DNA from 3 places in the Bradyrhizobium sp. WYCCWR 12699 genome. Region 2 is predicted to be linked to each of the others. Evidence: predicted binding sites of a transcription regulator. Region 2 holds the regulator's gene; each other region holds the start of a gene.
What was found. The regulator HrcA, encoded in region 2, represses chaperone genes, less so after heat shock. The targets are predictions, from matches to a motif close to GTTAGCACTCNCNNNNNGNGAGTGCTAAC.
Positions count from the first base shown of each region.

Region 1: RPS27_RS29720 (co-chaperone GroES) is a predicted target of HrcA. The motif match lies at 1,270-1,298, and genes of this name have one in related genera.
Region 3: RPS27_RS09170 (co-chaperone GroES) is a predicted target of HrcA. The motif match lies at 1,036-1,064, and genes of this name have one in related genera.

Region 1 is NZ_JAVTJN010000036.1:995,991-998,259, reverse strand. Features, by position in the region: partial or broken gene groEL (chaperonin GroEL) at 1-867, opposite strand, end outside; gene RPS27_RS29720 (co-chaperone GroES) at 913-1,227, opposite strand; gene RPS27_RS29715 (usg protein) at 1,606-1,893, shown strand; gene RPS27_RS29710 (tetratricopeptide repeat protein) at 2,058-2,269, opposite strand, start outside.
Region 2 is NZ_JAVTJN010000030.1:736,887-739,155, forward strand. Features, by position in the region: gene grpE (nucleotide exchange factor GrpE) at 1-333, opposite strand, end outside; gene hrcA (heat-inducible transcriptional repressor HrcA) at 429-1,517, opposite strand; gene rph (ribonuclease PH) at 1,723-2,269, shown strand, end outside.
Region 3 is NZ_JAVTJN010000021.1:22,779-25,047, reverse strand. Features, by position in the region: gene RPS27_RS09170 (co-chaperone GroES) at 1,106-1,420, shown strand; gene groL (chaperonin GroEL) at 1,467-2,269, shown strand, end outside.

The DNA of each region.
Region 1 (2,269 bases), on a different contig from region 2:
CAGCATGGCCTTGCGGCGATCGCCGAAGCCCGGAGCCTTGACGGCCGCGACCTTCAGGCCGCCGCGCAGACGGTTCACGACCAGGGTCGCGAGCGCTTCGCCTTCGACGTCTTCGGCGACGATGACCAGCGGCTTGCCGGTCTGCACCACGGCCTCGAGCAGCGGCAGCAGCTCGTTCAGCGAGGAGAGCTTCTTCTCGTTGATGAGGATGTAGGCGTCGTCCATCTCAACGCGCATCTTGTCGGCGTTGGTGACGAAGTAGGGCGAGATGTAGCCGCGGTCGAACTGCATGCCCTCGACGACGTCGAGCTCGGTCTCGAGCGACTTGGCTTCCTCGACGGTGATGACACCCTCGTTGCCGACCTTCTTCATGGCGTCGGAGAGGAACTTGCCGATCTCCTGGTCGCCGTTCGCCGAGATGGTGCCGACCTGGGCGATCTCGTCGTTCGAGGTGACCTTCTTGGAGTTCTTGACGAGGTCGGCGACCACGGCTTCCACGGCCAGGTCGATACCACGCTTGAGGTCCATCGGGTTCATGCCGGCGGCAACCGACTTGGCGCCTTCGCGCACGATCGCCTGGGCCAGCACGGTGGCGGTGGTGGTGCCGTCGCCGGCCGCGTCAGCGGACTTGGAGGCGACTTCGCGCACCATCTGCGCGCCCATGTTCTCGAACTTGTCCTCGAGCTCGATCTCCTTGGCGACGGTGACGCCGTCCTTGGTGATGCGGGGAGCGCCGAACGACTTGTCGAGGACGACGTTGCGGCCCTTCGGACCGAGCGTGACCTTCACCGCGTTGGCAAGGATGTCGACGCCGCGCAGCATCTTGTCGCGCGCATCAACCGAGAATTTGACTTCTTTGGCTGCCATCTGGATTTTTCCTTGAGGTATTTGATTGGAGGGAAAGAGGGGCTCTTAGGCCGCCTTCTTCTTGGAAGCGGGGACGTCGAGGACGCCCATGATGTCGCTTTCCTTCATGATCAGCAGGTCGACGTTGTCGATCTTGACCTCGGTGCCGGACCACTTGCCGAACAGCACGCGGTCGCCGACCTTCAGGTCGAGCGGAACCAGCTTGCCGGCTTCGTCGCGGCCACCGGGGCCGACGGCGACGATTTCGCCCTGGGAGGGCTTTTCCTTGGCAGTGTCGGGAATGATGATGCCGCCAGCGGTCTTCTCTTCTGCGTCGATGCGCTTGACCACGACGCGGTCGTGAAGCGGACGGAATTTCATGCAGTCCTCCTAAGCATTTGCTCGGGTTGAGGTTTTGAGATTGTTAGCAATCGGTGCCCGCGAGTGCTAGCACGAGCAAGGCTGAAATAGGACAGGAATTTTGCGGGGGCAAGGGCTTCTAGCAGAAAATTTGGCGCTCTGAAGGCTCGGCTGCCAGAATGTCTTTCCATCGTTAACCGGGTTTAGGGACCGTATTAGCACGGTGCCGCATCTGCTGCTAACGCATTGAATTTCAACAGCTTGTTAAACTTTTGGGCTTGAGATGGATTGTCAGTTTGCGTCACATTTCTCTCATGTGAGCGCATCAGTACCGGGTGGCTCGTAAGGCGCACACCGACCAAGCCGCCCCTTGAATGCGCTCCTGCAAAGGAGGTTGGCATGGGCTTGCGGAGTGGGGTCGTTTCCGAGGATTTCCGGAAACAGATGCTGGGTTACGGGCTGACGACGGCGCAAATTCTCTACCGCATGCCGGATCATCCCTCGCTGCTCCAGACCTATGTCTGGCAGAACTACGACATGTTTCCGAAATTCCCGGCGCTGAAGGATTTCCTGGCATTCTGGCAGGAGAAGCTCGACGGCCCCCTCCATTCGGTCACCGTGGCGCATTCCAAGCTGATCAAGCCGGCCGAGCTGCGCGCCGTGGATGGCGTGTTCCGGCTGCATTGAGGACACCGGTCTCGTAGGGCGGGCAAAGGCGCGTTCTTCGCGCGCCGTGCCCACGCTTTTTCCGATCCGGTTACAGATGCGTGGGCACGCTTCGCTTTGCCCGCCCTACGATATCTCGGTTGGAGCTGCGCCGTGCGAACGCGCTGTCGTCGCCCGAGGCGCGATCAGGCGCCGCTGCTGCAATAGCGCTGCCACATCGCGCGATAGGCCTCGTCCACCGCTCGCCCGTAGGAGACGGGGTTGCCGGCGGCGGCGGCCCGGATCTGGTCGGGCAATGCGAGGCGCACCTTGTCGAGCTCGCCGATCTCCAGGGCGCGGCTCGTTGCGATGTCGATATAGGCCTCATTGCTGTCGGTGACCCAGTCGGGCAGGCCGA
Region 2 (2,269 bases):
CAGCGAGATCAGGCCGGGATCGGCGGCGGCGCGAGCCTCGGGTGGAACGGCATCGAGCGCGCGCTGGAGATTGTCGGCGATGTCGAGCACATCGCGGGCAAAGCCGGTAATGCCGTAGAGGCGGGCGTCGGCGACTTCCTTGGTGGTGCGCTTGCGCAAATTCTCCATCTCGGCCAGCGTCCGCAGCGTGCGATCGCGCGCCTCGGCGACTTCCTTCTGCAAGCTCTCGACCGAGCCTGGCTCGGGATCGTCGGGCATGATGTAGGGCTTCGACACCACGGGCTCGCCAGTCGGCGCGGCCGCGTCTTCGGGTTGCCGGTCTCGATCGGTCATCGGCTCTTATCTCGAACTCGTTTCCAGGGATTGTTGGCCCGGATATCGTGCTTTGAGCCGCGAAAATCAAGCGGCCGTGATCGGATCGAACCCGATCAGCCCCCCAATAGGCGGCTGACGATGCGAGCGGCGTAGTCCACGGTCGGGATCACGCGGGCATAATTCAGCCGCGTCGGCCCGATCACGCCCAGGACACCGACGATGTGGCCGGCGGCATCCCGATAGGGCGAGATGATGGTGGAAGACCCCGACAGCGAAAACAGCTTGTTCTCGCTGCCGATGAAGATGCGCACGCCCTCGGCCGTCTCGGCCCGGCCGAGCAGATCGATCACGCCGCGCTTGGTCTCGAGGTCGTCGAACAGCAGGCGGACCCGCTCCAGATCCTCCAGCGCGTGCAAATCCTCCAGCAGATTGGCGTGGCCGCGCACGATGAGCTGGCGGTCCTCGTTCTCACCGCCGGACCAGCTGGCGATCCCGGCGGAAATCACCTTCTGTGCCAGCTGATCGAGCTCGGCGCGGGCCTCGCCCAACGCCGTCTCGAGCTCGAGCCGCGCTTCCGCCAGGGTCCGGCCGCGGATTCGCGCATTGAGGAAATTGCCGGCTTCGGTGATCGCCGAGGAGGGAACTCCGGGGGGCAGCGTCAGCACCCGGTTCTCGACCTGGCCGTCCTCACCGACGAGGATGACCAGCGCTTTCTCCGGTTCCAGACGGACGAATTCGATGTGCTTCAGCCGCGCATTGGATTTTGGCGTCAGCACCACCGCGGCGGCCCGGGTCAAGCCCGACAGCCGCGTCAGCGCCTGGTCCAGCGCGGCCTCGACCGAATGCGCCTGACCGACGGACGTGAGCTGGCTCTGGATCGACTGCCGCTCGGCCTCGTTGAGGTCGCCGACCTGCATCAGGGCGTCGACGAAGAAGCGCAGGCCGAGTTCCGTCGGCAGCCGGCCGGCGGAGGTGTGCGGCGCATAGATCAAGCCGAGCTGTTCCAGGTCGGCCATGACGTTGCGGACCGAGGCCGGCGACAGCGGCATCGCGATCAGGCGCGAGATATTGCGCGAGCCGACGGGCTCACCGGTCGCGAGATAACTTTCGACAATTTGACGAAAAATGTCACGGGAACGCTCGTTGAGCTGGGCAAGGCCTGCGCGCGGCGCGATCAGATGGATCGGATCGTGATGGGCCACAGACTGTAACTCCTCTCAGATACTCATAATTTGTCTATCCCCGAGGCGTCTGACAAGCGTGGCGTTTGCGGACCCGGAATCAGGGCAGGAATCGAGAGAGGAATCGAGGGAGAAATCGGGGGATGAATAAGCCCTTGCCGCCCACCCTCACCCCCCCTACAAGCACCGCCAACAGCCTTATCCCGTGAGTTTTGGAGGATTTCCCATGCGGCCAAGCCGCCGTGCGCCCGACGAATTGCGCCCCGTGACGCTGGAGCGCGGCGTGGTCAAATATGCGGAAGGCTCGTGCCTGGTGAAGTTCGGCGACACCCATGTGCTCGTCACCGCCACGCTGGAAGACCGCCTGCCGCCGTGGCTGAAGGGCCAGGGCCGCGGCTGGGTCACCGCCGAATACGGCATGCTGCCGCGCGCAACCTCCGAACGCACCCGCCGCGAGGCCGCCGCCGGCAAGCAGAGCGGCCGTACCGTCGAGATCCAGCGCCTGATCGGCCGCTCGCTCCGCACCATCGTCGACCTCGAAGCACTCGGCGAGCGCCAGATCACGGTCGATTGCGACGTGCTGCAGGCCGACGGCGGCACGCGCACCGCCTCGATCACCGGCGCCTGGGTCGCACTGGCCGATTGCATCAACTGGATGAAGGCGCGCAACATGATCAAGGCCAATGTCATGCGCGACAACGTCGCCGCGATCTCCTGCGGTATCTATAACGGCACGCCGGTGCTCGATCTCGACTATGCCGAGGATTCGGAAG
Region 3 (2,269 bases), on a different contig from region 2:
TCTTTCGTCTTGTCTGCAATGTTCTTTGTCCGTCACTTGCGCTCGCTGTCGTGACAATCGGCATTTCTTCTCTCCGCACAGCCGGGACACCCGAGGACCCAACAGCATACAACCTATCGCCACGGCCGATTCAACCCTCATGCGAGCCATCCTGGTGTGAGATAGTTGCAGTAGCTACGCTATCGCCTTGTTTGCTACCTTCAAACTCGCGTCACCAATCCTCTCAAGGTGATGCGGGGGCGGACTCGGCGTATCCCCCGATCCAGTCGTGTGCCGCCCCCACTCTTCGCGAGCGGTCTGAAGAAGATGCGGTGAAACCGGGGGCGTTGCATCTCGTTGCCTCCCCGGAAGCCCATCTCGTCGCAATATAAGACGCGAGAAGCATGCGTATACGATCATCAGCATCACCGCGGAAGAAGGGCGGACGAAGCGCGATTGAACTTTGCGTGAGCGCTGATCTCGTCTTGATTCAGTTCTCCCGCGCGGGCGTTTCGTTCAGCTCCTTGAAGAGGTCGCCGCCGGCCCCTGGCCGCTTTCATCCAGCTCCGGTCAACTGCCAAGGTTAGCGATGGAGCGAGATGAAAAAAGGCGCTATTTTTCAAGATCGGCTTGCCTAGAACGAGACGGCATCCCGAACCTGTTCACACTCCTTGGCTGTTGCGGATGTCGCGGCTAACTCGATGAGAATTCCGTCCACTGAAGCAAGCCCGGCGAACTCCTGTTACGTCGCGCGTTCATCAGCGCTAGGGTTCGTTTCGGCCGGAGCCGTATCCGAGCAGTCAATGAGACCAAGAATGGCTTTAGCAACTACTAAGACTCTCGAGCGCACCAATGTCTGAGCGTTCTTCCAGGCCAAGAGCATCCGCCGCGAAATCGTGCAGACCTCGGCCGAGCAGGGCAACCTCACACTGCGCTAATAGCGGCCGGGCCAGTTAGCTACGATAAATGATTCTGGCAGAGACGACTTCTGAGTGTGATTTTTTGCTGGAAGCTCTTGCTCCTGTAGAAGCCCCGTCCTATTTCAGCTGCGTCTGCGCTAGCACTCGTAGGCATCGATTGCTCACAAGGTTGAAGTCTCAACTCGTGCAAATATTAGGAGGACTGCATGAAATTCCGTCCGCTTCACGACCGCGTCGTGGTCAAGCGCATCGACGCAGAAGAGAAGACCGCTGGCGGCATCATCATTCCCGACACTGCCAAGGAAAAGCCCTCCCAGGGCGAAGTCGTCGCCGTCGGCCCCGGTGGCCGCGACGAAGCTGGCAAGCTGATCCCGATCGACCTGAAGGTCGGCGACCGCGTGCTGTTCGGCAAGTGGTCCGGCACCGAGGTCAAGATCGACGGCCAGGACCTGCTGATCATGAAGGAGAGCGACGTGATGGGCGTTCTCGAGGTCGCCGAGTCCAAGAAGAAGGCGGCTTAAGAGCCTCCCTCCTCCCTCCAGTCAAACACCTTAAGGAAAATTCCAGATGGCAGCCAAAGAAGTCAAATTCTCGGTTGAAGCGCGCGACAAGATGCTGCGCGGCGTCGACGTCCTCGCCAACGCGGTGAAGGTCACGCTCGGTCCGAAGGGCCGCAACGTCGTGCTCGACAAGTCGTTCGGCGCTCCCCGCATCACCAAGGACGGCGTCACCGTCGCCAAGGAGATCGAGCTCGACGACAAGTTCGAGAACATGGGCGCCCAGATGGTGCGCGAAGTCGCCTCGAAGTCCGCTGACGCGGCCGGCGACGGCACCACCACCGCCACCGTGCTGGCCCAGGCGATCGTGAAGGAAGGCGCCAAGTCGGTCGCCGCCGGCATGAACCCGATGGACCTCAAGCGCGGTATCGACCTCGCGGTCGAGGCTGTGGTTGCAGACCTCCAGAAGAACTCCAAGAAGGTCACCTCGAACGACGAGATCGCCCAGGTCGGCACCATCTCGGCCAACGGCGACCAGGAGATCGGCAAGTTCCTCTCCGACGCCATGAAGAAGGTCGGCAACGAGGGTGTCATCACCGTCGAGGAAGCCAAGTCGCTCGAGACCGAGCTCGACGTCGTCGAGGGCATGCAGTTCGACCGCGGCTACATCTCGCCCTACTTCGTCACCAACGCCGACAAGATGCGCGTTGAGATGGACGACGCCTACATCCTCATCAACGAGAAGAAGCTCTCCTCGCTGAACGAGCTGCTGCCGCTGCTCGAGGCCGTGGTGCAGACCGGCAAGCCGCTGGTCATCGTCGCCGAGGACGTCGAAGGCGAGGCCTTGGCCACGCTTGTTGTGAACCGTCTGCG